3 linked regions of the Acidicapsa ligni genome follow. The protein of the gene in region 2 interacts with the protein of the main gene of each other region in a pairwise test. Links are inferred from orthologs where the notes say so. Each region holds a gene or a part of one and is shown on either strand. Other genes may lie near its edges.

What was found. Proteins that work in one complex are often made in the same cells at the same time.
Region 1: the proteins of OHL19_RS06735 (region 2) and ftsA interact in binary tests that used the Escherichia coli proteins (3 or more experiments, as listed by UniProt). The link is inferred for Acidicapsa ligni from one-to-one orthologs.
Region 3: the proteins of OHL19_RS06735 (region 2) and ftsZ interact in binary tests that used the Escherichia coli proteins (3 or more experiments, as listed by UniProt). The link is inferred for Acidicapsa ligni from one-to-one orthologs.

Annotation. Positions count from the first base shown.
Region 1 is NZ_JAGSYG010000002.1:372,501-375,318, reverse strand. It holds ftsA (cell division protein FtsA), read right to left. Parts: upstream 2,105-2,818; coding sequence 896-2,104; downstream 1-895. Other genes in the region: OHL19_RS07890 (cell division protein FtsQ/DivIB), read right to left, coding at 2,120-2,818; ftsZ (cell division protein FtsZ), read right to left, coding at 1-826. UniProt on the Escherichia coli protein: Essential cell division protein that assists in the assembly of the Z ring. May serve as the principal membrane anchor for the Z ring.
Region 2 is NZ_JAGSYG010000002.1:66,928-75,120, reverse strand. Bases 2,117-4,938 are described here. They hold OHL19_RS06735 (rod shape-determining protein), read right to left. Parts: upstream 4,149-4,938; coding sequence 3,084-4,148; downstream 2,117-3,083. Other genes in these bases: OHL19_RS06730 (ABC transporter permease), read right to left, coding at 4,255-4,938; mreC (rod shape-determining protein MreC), read right to left, coding at 2,117-2,874. In the rest of the region: mrdA (penicillin-binding protein 2), read right to left, coding at 1-953; rod shape-determining protein MreD, read right to left, coding at 1,046-1,567; more of mreC, read right to left, coding at 1,570-2,116; more of OHL19_RS06730, read right to left, coding at 4,939-6,738; OHL19_RS06725 (aldehyde dehydrogenase family protein), read left to right, coding at 6,987-8,193. UniProt on the Escherichia coli protein: Forms membrane-associated dynamic filaments that are essential for cell shape determination. Acts by regulating cell wall synthesis and cell elongation, and thus cell shape.
Region 3 is NZ_JAGSYG010000002.1:373,781-376,740, forward strand. It holds ftsZ (cell division protein FtsZ), read left to right. Parts: upstream 1-712; coding sequence 713-2,209; downstream 2,210-2,960. Other genes in the region: ftsA (cell division protein FtsA), read left to right, coding at 1-643; OHL19_RS07905 (penicillin-binding transpeptidase domain-containing protein), read left to right, coding at 2,514-2,960. UniProt on the Escherichia coli protein: Essential cell division protein that forms a contractile ring structure (Z ring) at the future cell division site. The regulation of the ring assembly controls the timing and the location of cell division.

The sequences.
Region 1 (2,818 bases), 300 kb from region 2 along the record:
TGTTGATCAAAATCCCGCGCGCCCCGTCGATTGCGCCCTCTTCCAGCATTGGAGAAGCCATCGCCGCCTGGGCCGCCTCGATCGCCCGATTCTCACCCGAACGAACCGCCGTGCCCATCACCGCGTGCCCCATACCGGCCATCGTGGTCTTTACATCGGCAAAATCGCGATTGATGATACCCGGAATCGTAATAATGTCCGAAATGCCCTGCACGCCCTGCCGCAGCACATCGTCCGCAATCCTGAAGCTCTCAAAGAACCCGGCATCCTTGGCCACCGCCAGCAGCTTTTCATTCGGGATCACGATCATCGTGTCCACCGACTCCAGCAGCTCAGCCATTCCACGCTCCGCCTGCTGCAAGCGCCGCTTGCCCTCAAAGGCAAAAGGCCGTGTGACCACAGCGACAGTCAAAATCCCCATCTCGCTGGCCAGCGAAGCAATCACCGGAGCCGCGCCCGTACCCGTGCCTCCACCCAGGCCAGCCGTGACGAACACCATGTCCGCGCCTTCAAGCGCCTCGATGATCTTGTCCGAATCTTCCAATGCCGCACGCCTGCCCACATCCGGATTCGCGCCCGCGCCCAGCCCGGAAGTCAGCCGCACCCCAAGCTGCAACTTCACCGGAGCCTGCGATAACTTCAGCGCCTGAACATCCGTGTTGGCCGTAATAAACTCAACACCTTCAACCCCGGCAGAAATCATGCGATTCACAGCGTTTCCACCGCCGCCGCCCACGCCGATCACCTTGATGCGCGCTCCATGCGGAACCTCATCGTGAAACTGAATTCGAATCGCCTCAGTCTCGCCCGCCTCAGGCTGAATCATCCCCGCCCGCTCCATTGGATCCATCGTTGGTTCCATCAAAGTTGCCTCCGTCCCCTGTCAATACTGATACTACAAACTGGCTGCAAAAATAGCGCGCAACTTCGCACGCAGACTATTGTTTTCCGCGGTCTTCGTAACCCTCTTGCGATGCGCGTACAGCAGCATCCCAACAAGCGTGGCATACGCCGGATGCGTCAACTCACTCGGCATCCTCGACAACTGCACCGGATGTCCAATCCGCGCTCGCACATGCAGAATGCTTTCCGTCACATCCAGCAGCCCTGGCAGTGTCGATGCACCGCCCGTAAGCACGCACCCCGCGCCCAGAGCACCCAACACTCCGCCATCGCGCAAACTGCGCCGCACCATGTCAAATAGCTCTCGCGCCCGCGGCTCCAGAATCTCAGCCACCATCCGATGCCGGATCATCGTCGGATTCGGATTGCGAATCTCAATCTCATCCAACTGCGGAACCGCCGTCACCACCGCATGTCCATGACGCAACTTGAGCTGCTCCGCATGCGCCACCGGCATCTGCAACACAACCGCCAGATCGTTCGTAAAGTGCTGCCCGCCAAACGGGATGCTCCCCGTATGTGCCACAGCCCCTTCAAAAAACACCACCAACTCAGTTGAATGCGCACCAATATCCAGCACGCAGACGCCCAGTTCGCGCTCATCTGCAGTCAGCGTAGCCTCAGCCGCGGCAATCGCCTCAAACACCGTATCTGTCACTTCCAGCCCGGCACGGTTCGCGCAGGTAATAATGCTCTGTTGCGCGCTCCCCGAGCACGTGGACATATGCAGATCCACCTCAAGCCGGCTGCCAACCATGCCCACAGGGTCATGAATCCCCGGCTGCTCATCCAGCACAAACTGCCTCGTCAGCAAATGCAAAATTTCGCGATCCGGAGGAAGCGAAACTCCGCGTGCCCGCTCCACTGCGGCACTCACATCGTCGCGGCTGATCTCGCGCATCTTCGCGCCAAAATTCAGCCCCGCCGTGGTGTTCACACCCATCACATTCGGACCACCGACACCCACTACGCACTCATCGATATTCACGCGAACCGTGCGCTCCGCCTGGTCGCTGGCCGACTTCACCACCCGAGCCGCCGGACCAAGCTCCGCGATCAATCCCTTGCGCATCCCCGCAGACTCCACCACGGAGTGCGCACGATAGCGGAGCGCCCCCTCATTCAGGTCCGCCGCCAACACCCGCGTATAGGCGCTGCCCACATCAAGGACGACAATCAGATTTTCCTGTTTCTGACTCATACGTTCTTACGTCCCCTATCCCTTCGCGCCGCTTGCCGCTGGCTTCTGATTAGCCGCATGCGCCTTCTGTCGAGCCAATCTCAGCCGTTCAGCCTTCAACTTTGCTGCCCGCTTCTTTGCCTCGGTCGCCCTCCTGACAGCTAAAACCTGCGACGGAGTGGAGCCCTTTACCTTCTTGTTTTCGACCGGCTTATTTTCCGTTATCCTGTTTTCCGTTATCTTGCTGGCGGCAGCCTTATTCACTGGCAACTTCGCAATCTTTGCCGCCGCAGGAACAGGAATAGCTGGCTTAGCCGGGCCATCCGTCGCCGTCTCCGCACCAGGAACATCCGAAGCCATCTCCAGCGGAACCTTTCCGCTATACCGCAGATCCACGCCAATCAATTTCGGATAACGCTGCCGCCACTCCGCAATATGCGCCTTATACGTCTGCATCCGCTCCTGAAACTTGTCCTCGCCAAAGTGAGCCAGAATATCCGTCCCCTGCTCCGGCATCGTCGCCCGCAAATCCTCGGGGTCGGAAAGATCGATCTCCGAAACCTGCTGCGACATGTGCTGATTGTTCTGATCCATCTCGGCAACAAAGCGCTGATAGACAGCCATCCGCGTCCGCCGCGCCGCCAGCGAGTCCTGGCTATCGATCCCTGTCACCACTGGAAACGAGTAATGATGTTGCGCCATCATAGCCGGTGGCATATCCAGAATCACACCATC
Region 2 (8,193 bases):
TGAATAGCCTTGTTCATCAGCGGGTGATTCGGATCCGTAATCAGCTTGTTCCAATCCGACCGCCCAATACGCACCGCAAAAGCATTGGGGTCGTAGCTCGGATGCGAAACCAGCGCAAGAATCTCGCCATTGCGCGGATCCATCGCCACCACCGCACCATTGGCCGTGCCCAGCGCCAGCTCAGCAGCACGCTGAATATCGATATCGAGCGTCAGCTTCAGATCCTGACCCGGCGTAGCCAATTGAATTCCCTGCCGTCCAACCTCACGCCCGTGGCTGTCGACCACCACATCCATCGAGCCATCCTGCCCGCGCAGCAACTCGTCGTATGTCTGCTCTACGCCAGCTCGGCCCACCACATCGCCCGGTTCGTAATAGGCGTATTTCGGATCGTTGAGCATCTCCTCGCTCACCTCGCCGACATACCCGATCAAATGCGCCGCAAAGCCATCGCGCGGATACAGCCTTCGCTCCTCATCCACCGTCTCCAGCTCAGGAAGCTCATTCCGATGCGCCTCAATGAACGCTTGCTCATCCGGCGAAATATCCTGCTTGATCGGAATCGGCTGATACCCCGGAGCCAGCCGGAAGCGATGCAGCGTATTCCGCAACTGGTCCAGATCGAGATTCAGCCCCTTCGCGATCAACGGAAGATCGGCATCCAGATTGCGATTCTGTTCCCGAAGAAGAAAGCACGAGACCGAAGGATAGTTATCCACCAGCAGGCGGCCTTCGCGATCGAGCAATTTGCCCCGAGCCGCCATCACCGGAACTTTGCGAATGCGGTTCTGCTCCGCCAGCACCCGCCAGTTATCGCCGCCCAACACCTGCAACCGCCACAAACCGCCAACCAGCACCAGCATCATGAGCAAAATGCCGTACTGCACCACCGTCAACTTCAGCGGCTGCAGCTTCTCATCTCGATTCACGCGATCGATCTTATCGAAAGCCATAATTCGCCCGTATCCCGTCTATAAAAACATAGCGCCAATTCAGATTCGCCCAGCCTTACTCAAACAGACTCACACCAGATTCACTGCGTCGCCTAATCCCTGGCCTGCGTACGATCCAGCAACGGAAACACCGCCAGCCCAATCACCGCATTGCCCACAGCCTTCAGAACCTGGTCCAGCCAGTTCCACTCCAAACCCAATCCCAGCAGCACCCTGGTAATAAAGACCACCACCGCGCTGGAAAGTAATGCCAGCAAAAAATTCAACACCATCCGGATCGCATTGTTTTCCACCACAATGCGAACCCCTATCGAAGCAGCAAGAAATCCGCAGATCGTATTCGCAATCCCATGAATACCGATAGCTCCCTGCGTCAGCCCATCCTGCGCCATACCCAGCACAGCCCCAAGCAACGATCCATGAATCGGACTACGCCTGTTCAACGCAAAGTAGATCGTCACCAGTAACGGCAAATCGAAGTACGAATAATTCCGAAGTACCCGCGGCAGCCACGCCTGCAATACCAGCGCAGCAAGCGGCACCAGCACATAAATATAGATGGGATAACTGCGAGTCTCCAGATCGCGTCGGTAATCGGGTGTCAGAACCTGCATCGCTACTGATCCCCTCCCTGCGTTCCCGGCTTCGGTGTAACAGGCTTCGGCGTGACAGGTTTAGAAGTCGCAGGCTTGGTCGTAACAGGCTTAGACGTAACCGGCTTCGTCAACGTCTCATCCCCATCCGCAGCATCGCCGCTTCCCGTTGCAGGCGCTCCAGCACCGGTAGACCCCGGCGAAAATCGATCCGCATGCGCAGCAGGCAGTGGTTTCGGCGTTGGCGGAGGCACAGGAACACCCGAATCCGGCTGCCCATTCGCCCCCTGCTTCGCAGCATTCGGATCAACCGGAGCATTGGGATCAGTCAAACTCGGCAACCGCTCCGACATCTCCAGCGCAGCCTTTTTCCTCTCCGCATCCGCCGCCGCTTCCGCACCCTTCAACTCTTCGCTGGTCTTCAAATCCGCCATCTGCTGCGGAGACAGGTGCGCATCCAGCGCCGTAATCACCAGCACCTCATCCAGGTGCTGCAAATTTGCCGACGACTTGATAATCACATTGATAAATGATCCCCGGTCCGGATCGCGCGCCACTCGCTCCACTACGCCCACCGGAAGACCGCGCGGAAAAATCTGATCCCCACCCGCCGTCAGCACCTTCTCGCCCGGCTGAATCCTCTGATCGGCAAGAATATTAACCACCTGAGGCTGCCCCGCCGCATTCCCACGCAGAATTCCCCGAATACGCGTCGTCTCCAGAATCACCCCAGCCCCGCTGGTCTGATCGTTGATCAACAGCACCTGCGCCGAGTGTTGAAACACATCGCGCACCTTGCCCACAATCCCATCCGGAGTAATCACCGCCATATCCGGCTTCAGCCCATCCAGCGAGCCCTTATCCAGCACAATCACGCGCGACACAAGGCTGCCGCTCGTCCCAATCACCTGCGCCGGAACCGTCTGATAAATATAGCTTTGGCTAAAACCAAGCAATCCCTGTAGCCGCTGTCCCTGCCGCGCATCCTCGATCAGCGAAGCCTGCTCCAGCCGTAGCCGGTCGATCGTCTCCTGCAACTGTTTATTCTCTTCACGCGTATGGCGCAGGTCGAGATAGTTTCCCCAAAGCCCACTCGCGCCCGAGCTCGTCCCATGAATCGCCCGCTCAAACGGAGTCACCAATCCCGACGCCCAAAGCCGGATCAGGCGCACACCGCTCCCATCGCGATTCTCATGCGAATTCGCCGCCATTGCACTGCCCGCAATCGGAGCAGGTTTGCGCACCTGCACCGCCAGCCCGATCACCTGCAGCAGAAGAGCCGCCAGCAGCACGATCAGGTTGCGATAGCGGCTGAAAAAGGATTCCATGATGACTCAAGAATGGAGGATTGAACCAAGGACAAACTGTCCTCAATTGCATAACAGAAGATCACGATTTACAGCGATTGCCTTCAAAAGCAAATAAACTCATCGAGCACCCGAATCAATCTGAATACGGGCTATCTCAATAAGGCCACGCTCGTTCAGGCTAACGGGTGAACCGGCCACAGCCCGTTCACCCGCCCAGCCAGTCAGGATTAGTCGATCTTGATCTTGCGCAGCAGGCGGAAATCGGACAACATCTTCCCCGTCCCCAGCACCACAGACGCCAGCGGATCATCCGCTACCGAAACCGGCAAGCCCGTTTCTTCGCGAATGCGCTTGTCGAGATTCTTGATCAACGCACCGCCGCCCGTCAGCACAATACCGCGATCTGAAATATCCGCGGAAAGCTCCGGTGGCGTCCGCTCCAGTGCCACGCGAATCGCATTGATAATCACCGCAATGCACTCCGCCAGCGACTCGCGAATCTCGCTGTCGTTGATGGTGATCGTCTTAGGCACGCCCTCAATCAGGTTGCGCCCCTTGATCTCCATCGTCAGCGGCTTGTCCAGCACATAAGCCGACCCCAGTTCGATCTTGATCTGCTCCGCCGTACGCTCACCGATCAGCAGGTTGTACTTGCGTTTCAGATAGTTGGTGATCGCCTCGTCCATCTGGTTCCCGGCCATGCGAACCGACCGCGAATACACAATGCCCGAAAGCGAAATCACCGCGATATCACTGGTTCCGCCGCCGATATCGACCACCATGTTGCCGTAAGCCTCGGTAATCGGCAATCCCGCACCGATTGCCGCAACCATCGCCTGCTCTACCAGGTAGACTTCGCTGGCCTTGGCGCGGTACGCCGAATCCTCAACCGCACGCTTTTCCACCTGCGTAATCTCTGAAGGCACACCGATCACAATTCGCGGATGCACCAGCATCTTGCGGTTGTGCGCCTTCTGGATGAAGTAATTCAGCATCTTCTCGGTGACTTTGAAGTCCGCGATGACGCCGTCTTTCATCGGTTTGATAGCCACGATATTGCCCGGCGTCCTGCCGAGCATGTCCTTGGCCTCTTTGCCCACGGCTTCTACTTCGCCGGTATTTTTGTTAATGGCGACAATCGATGGCTCATTGACCACGATTCCTTTACCCGCCGCAAAAACGAGGGTGTTAGCTGTGCCAAGATCGATCGCCAGATCACTCGAAAACATGCTGAACAGCGAGCGAAAACCGTGCGAACGCGATGTACGCGATGGATAACCGTTAGATGACATTCTTGGATAAACTCTCTACGCCTAATTGTAAGGCCATCAGGCCGCTAGTGCGGGCTGCGAAAAACCCATCTTGGAATGTGGTGATATCACTTTTTCTCATCGCACGCTATTCCATGCGCAGAGCCTCCATAGGCTCAATCGAAGCAGCTCTGCGCGCCGGTAGCAGCGACGCAAATACTCCAATCACACAGAGCGTCAGAACCACCGCCGCATAAGTCCATGCATCCAATGGCTGCACTTGGTACAAAAATCCCTTTACCAGGCGCGCCGTTGCAAACGCCAGCAAAAGACCAATGCCAAGTCCCGCCCCAATCAGGATCAAACCCTGCCGAAGAATAAGCTGAGCTACACTTCCCCGCGTCGCACCCAATGCCATGCGAACCCCGATTTCGCGCCGTCGATAACTCACCAGTTGAGACAGCACCCCATACAACCCGGCAATCACCATGGCCACCGCCAGCCCCGCGAAGGAACCCACCAGGTACAGCCCCAGCCGCTGACTGAACGTGTTACCCTCCACCGCCTCCTGCATCGTCTGAAATCCATCCACCGCAAACCCCGGAGCGTCCCGATGGAAAACCGAACGCATATCCGCCGCAACCGGTATCTGGCCCCGCGTCTTCACTACAAAATTTACCTTCGTTTCTAACAGCGCCTGGTAAAAGAGTGACGTGGTTGGAATCTGCTGCTGCGGCACCAGGATGAAAGGTTGAATATCACCTCCAACGCTGGTATCCACCTGGTCTGCAAGCACGCCGACCACCGTGTACGGCCGGATCATCCCCGTATTCTTGCCGCCCAGGTCGATCTGCTTTTGCAGCGGATCCTTACCCGCAAAATACTTCTTTGCAAGCGTGTCGTTGATCACCACGACAAAAGGAGAAGTCGCCACATCGCTGTCGTCTATCATCCGGCCTCGCAGAACCGGCGTACCCATCGTGCGCGCATAATCGCCGCTGACAGCAGAGATGCGTCCATCTTTTTTATCTGCCTTATCCTTTGCCTCGCCGACCACCTCAAAACTTGTATTGATATCCATGCCCGAAAGAGGCGGACTCGTGACCAGCGCCGCACTCTCCACACCAGGAACGCTCCGCACAGCTTCCAGCACAGGCCGATACGTCAACGTAGCCACCGAGGGCGGCGCGTTTCCCGTATCCTCCGAAACCGTCATCCCGGAAAAACCCGCGGAATTTTCCGGCATAACGCTGAAAGCCGTAATGTGCGCCGCCTCGAAACCAAGCCGCGACTGTTGAAGATTCCATAGCGTGTGAAAGAGCAAACCCGTTCCAACAAGCAGCAGCGCCGAAAGGGCAACCTCGCCCATCACCAGCCATCCGCTCAACTTCCCGCTAACCGTGCGTGAACCAATACCCCGTGAAGCAGCCTGCAATGCCGCCTGCGGATTGGAGCGCGCCACCAGCAATGCAGGCAGCAGCGAAGACAGCAAAGTCGTAAGAATCGCGATCGCCGCCAGCACCAGCACCACCGTCCAATGAATGCCGATCGACTCCGCGCGCGGAATCGTTCCCTCCGGCAGCTTATGCACCAGCATCATAGCCAGTTGAGCAAGCATGACTCCGGCAAAGCAGCCGAAGAGGCTCAATACAATTCCCTCGGAAAGCAACTGCCGGATCAACCGCACCCGCCCGGCCCCCAGAGCCGCCCGCACCGCAAACTCCTGCTGACGCCCCAGGCACCGCGCAATCAGTAGATTCGACACATTGGCACAGGCAATCAACAGCACCAGCGCCAGCGCGGCAAACAACGCATAGAGCACAGGCTTCATCGACCCCGTCAACACCTCCTGATATAGCGTTGCGCGAAACGCATAAGAATTTCCAGAATCGGTCTTCGCAATATGCGCCGCAATCGAATCCAGCTCACCCTGCTCCTGGGCCGTGCTGATCCCCGGACGCAGCTCACCCACGACATTGAAAAAGTGATAGCCCCGATCCTTCAGCATCTCCGCCGTGGGCTGCACCGGCAGCCATACACCTTTGCTCATCTCCGGCCCCACCTGCTCAGGAAAGCGAAACGAATCCGGCATGACTCCAATAACGGTGTAGGACTTGCCGCTGACCTTGATCGCCGTCCCAACGATGCCCGAGTCGGCGTGAAAAACCTGCCGCCAGATCCCCTCGGAAAGCATCACCACCTGCGGACCGCCAGCCTGTCCCTCAGCCTCGGTAAAAGAGCGCCCCAGCAAAGGCTTTGCGCCAAGCATGGCAATCAGATTCGTAGTGATACGCGGCGCAACCACGCTCTGCGAGCTGTCATGCCCTTCAACCACCCCAATATCCTCGGAGTAGCCCGCCACCGCCTCAAGCTGCTGCGACTGATTGCGAATATCGCGGTAGTTCAACCACGAAGTAGTCGCGAAACCCGTCTTGTCCCCAGGCCCGATATAAAGCAGGCGATCTGAATTCGCATAAGGCAACGGCCGCAGCAGAACATTTTCAATCACCGTGAAGATCGCCGTGTTCGCCCCGACTCCCAGGGCCAGGGTCAAAATAGCCAGCAGCGCCAGCCCCGGTGTCTTCCGTAACTGCCGCAAAGCATAGCTCAAATCGTAGAACAGGGTCTGCATTGAAATCCTCCTGAAACTGAATGCCCTGCCACCAAACGGCACGTCACCTGCCAATCAGTTTATCGGGCAACTTCCACATTCTCAAGCAAATGCACCGCCCCAAACATCCGCGAATCCACGACATCTGTCCATAATTGAAAACGCCCGTCCATAAATGGACAAAGCTTTATGCGATAAGCTGAAAGGTCGGCCCCTGCCTGCGCATGTGGCCTATCAATAGCCTTTTCAGAAAACAAAGCGAGGCACCCGTGGCACACAAGCAATATCAAAACCTCATCGGCGGCCAATGGCTGCCCTCCGTAAGCGGTAAGACCTTCCAGAACATCAACCCCGCCGATCACTCCGACATCCTGGGCACCTTCCCTTCATCGAATGCCGAAGACGTCGCCCTCGCCGTAGCCGCCGCCAAAAAAGCCTTCGCCACCTGGCGCCTCGTCCCCGCTCCCAAGCGCGCCGAAATCCTCTATCGCGCAGGCCAGCTCCTCGCCGAACGCAAAGAACAATTCGCCCGCGAAATGACCCGCGAAATGGGCAAAGTCCTCGCCGAAACCCGTGGCGACGTCCAGGAAGCAATCGACGAAGCCTACTACGTCGCCGGCGAAGGCCGACGCCTCTTCGGCCAGACCACGCCCTCCGAACTCGCCAACAAATTCGCCATGTCCGTCCGCATGCCCGTCGGCGTCGTCGGCATGATCGCCCCCTGGAACTTCCCCATGGCCATCCCCTCGTGGAAGCTCTTCCCCGCCCTCGTCTCCGGCAACACCTGCGTCATCAAGCCCGCCGAGGACACACCACTCTCCACCTACAACCTCGTCCAGACCCTCATCGACGCAGGCGTCCCCGCAGGGGTAATCAACATCGTCAGCGGCTTCGGTCCCGAGGCCGGAGCACCGCTCGTCGAGCACCCCGACGTCCGCGCCATCAGCTTCACCGGATCAAGCGCCGTAGGCTCCATCATCGGCCAGCGCGCCTCCGCCAACTTCAAGCCAGTCTCATTGGAAATGGGCGGCAAAAACGCCATGATCGTCATGGACGACGCCAACCTCGAACTAGCCCTCGAAGGCGCGCTCTGGGGAGCATTCGGCACCACCGGCCAGCGCTGCACAGCCACCAGCCGCATCCTCCTGCACAAGTCCATCGCCGCCGAATTCACGCAGAAACTCGTAGCCCGCGCAGCCGCTCTCAAAGTCGGCAACGGCCTCGAAGAAGGCATCGAAGTAGGCCCCCAGGTCAACTCCGACCAGATCGCAACATCCACCAAATACGTAGCCATCGCCGAAGCCGAAGGCGCAAAGATCCTCACCGGCGGCAAAGCCCTCACCGAAGCCCCCTACGCCAACGGAACCTTCTTCGCCCCCACCGTCATCGGATCGGTCACACCCTCCATGCGCATCGCCCGCGAAGAAGTCTTCGGCCCCGTAGTCGCCCTCATAGAATTCAACACCTTCGAAGAAG
Region 3 (2,960 bases), 300 kb from region 2 along the record:
GATTGCCGCGGCTGAGGCTACGCTGACTGCAGATGAGCGCGAACTGGGCGTCTGCGTGCTGGATATTGGTGCGCATTCAACTGAGTTGGTGGTGTTTTTTGAAGGGGCTGTGGCACATACGGGGAGCATCCCGTTTGGCGGGCAGCACTTTACGAACGATCTGGCGGTTGTGTTGCAGATGCCGGTGGCGCATGCGGAGCAGCTCAAGTTGCGTCATGGACATGCGGTGGTGACGGCGGTTCCGCAGTTGGATGAGATTGAGATTCGCAATCCGAATCCGACGATGATCCGGCATCGGATGGTGGCTGAGATTCTGGAGCCGCGGGCGCGAGAGCTATTTGACATGGTGCGGCGCAGTTTGCGCGATGGCGGAGTGTTGGGTGCTCTGGGCGCGGGGTGCGTGCTTACGGGCGGTGCATCGACACTGCCAGGGCTGCTGGATGTGACGGAAAGCATTCTGCATGTGCGAGCGCGGATTGGACATCCGGTGCAGTTGTCGAGGATGCCGAGTGAGTTGACGCATCCGGCGTATGCCACGCTTGTTGGGATGCTGCTGTACGCGCATCGCAAGAGGGTTACGAAGACCGCGGAAAACAATAGTCTGCGTGCGAAGTTGCGCGCTATTTTTGCAGCCAGTTTGTAGTATCAGTATTGACAGGGGACGGAGGCAACTTTGATGGAACCAACGATGGATCCAATGGAGCGGGCGGGGATGATTCAGCCTGAGGCGGGCGAGACTGAGGCGATTCGAATTCAGTTTCACGATGAGGTTCCGCATGGAGCGCGCATCAAGGTGATCGGCGTGGGCGGCGGCGGTGGAAACGCTGTGAATCGCATGATTTCTGCCGGGGTTGAAGGTGTTGAGTTTATTACGGCCAACACGGATGTTCAGGCGCTGAAGTTATCGCAGGCTCCGGTGAAGTTGCAGCTTGGGGTGCGGCTGACTTCCGGGCTGGGCGCGGGCGCGAATCCGGATGTGGGCAGGCGTGCGGCATTGGAAGATTCGGACAAGATCATCGAGGCGCTTGAAGGCGCGGACATGGTGTTCGTCACGGCTGGCCTGGGTGGAGGCACGGGTACGGGCGCGGCTCCGGTGATTGCTTCGCTGGCCAGCGAGATGGGGATTTTGACTGTCGCTGTGGTCACACGGCCTTTTGCCTTTGAGGGCAAGCGGCGCTTGCAGCAGGCGGAGCGTGGAATGGCTGAGCTGCTGGAGTCGGTGGACACGATGATCGTGATCCCGAATGAAAAGCTGCTGGCGGTGGCCAAGGATGCCGGGTTCTTTGAGAGCTTCAGGATTGCGGACGATGTGCTGCGGCAGGGCGTGCAGGGCATTTCGGACATTATTACGATTCCGGGTATCATCAATCGCGATTTTGCCGATGTAAAGACCACGATGGCCGGTATGGGGCACGCGGTGATGGGCACGGCGGTTCGTTCGGGTGAGAATCGGGCGATCGAGGCGGCCCAGGCGGCGATGGCTTCTCCAATGCTGGAAGAGGGCGCAATCGACGGGGCGCGCGGGATTTTGATCAACATTACGGGATCGAGTTCGCTGAAGCTTTCTGAGGTGAATGCAGCCTCTTCGCTGATCCAGACATCGGCACATGAGGATGCAAATATTATCTTTGGCGCGGTACTGGACGAGAAGATGGGCGAGGAAGTGAAGATTACCGTGATTGCTACGGGCTTCCGCGACCAGATGCCGGAACGGCGTTCGCGCATGCTGGATGTGGCGTCGACGCCGGTGGTTTCGGTGCCTGTGGTAGCTCCGGATCATTGGATGAAGGAAGCAAATCCGGATGCGTTTCGGGCTCCGCTTCGATTTATGAGTGAGGCTGAGGAATCGATTGAGCCTGCGGCTGGCTCCGAGACGCTTGCTTCGTATGTGCCTCAGGTTCAATCGGTTGCGACCGAAGCGACTCCGATGTACAAGGCCGAACCGGCGATTGCCGAGGTGACTCTGCATGAAGCGGAGATGATTACGGAATTTGTACCGCAGCCGCCTCGATTTGCAGAGCTGGCTGAAGCTCCGGCGTATGCACCGTTGCCACGGGATTATCCGACGGACATGCGGGCTTTTTCAGGAGCCGGTGAAGCGGGCCGAATGCCAAGCGCGGGATCTGCGATCTTTGCCCAGCCGGAAGAGTCGGAGCACCAGGATCTGGATGTGCCTGCGTTTTTGAGACGGGGACAGTTTCAAGACTGATGTTTTCCAACTTGGATCAAGTTGGATTGGAATGAAAAATTGAACTGAAAAGAGGATTGCGCTCGTGATGCTTCCTCTATAAAGTTCGTTTAAGCCTGAAAGTGGGTTTGTTAAGTCCAACAGAACGTGGCGAGAAGTCCGCGCATGTACAGGATTTAATTGTGAAGGTTTGTTAAGCTGGTATTGGCAAAGGAATCAACCCTTCGCAATTTTTAAACAGGCAGTACACCGCCCCCGGCAATGATGAGCACGCATGGAACGCCTGCCGCGGACGAGAATTTGGATTTCAAGGATGTTGTCCCGGATGAAAAAACTTCTCTCGTGCGTTGCCTTTGCGGCCATGGTTTGTGGCGTAGTTCCCGGCTCACTTCGGATGGCGTCCGCAGTGGATGTGCCGAGGAATGTTCATCATGCCCGGACGACTCATGCTCATATTGTTGAGCGTCATGGCGTTCATGGGACATCGGCGCATCGGGTGGCAGGAAGTACTGCGGCGGGACACGCGAAGACGGCACATCTATCGGCACATGCTGGTACTCGGGGAGTTGCGACGGTGGTGGGTACCGGCCGTCGTGGACGCGTGCGCCGGACGACTTTGAGTGTTCGCGGGCATCGCTCATACGAGCGGTTTACTGCCAGTTCGTTTTCCAATACCCAGGGCGATGGCGACATTACGGCAGGGGAAGACCCGACGATTCGCGCGGCTGCGATTGAAGCGCTGGGCAATATGAACGGCACGGCGGTGGTGATC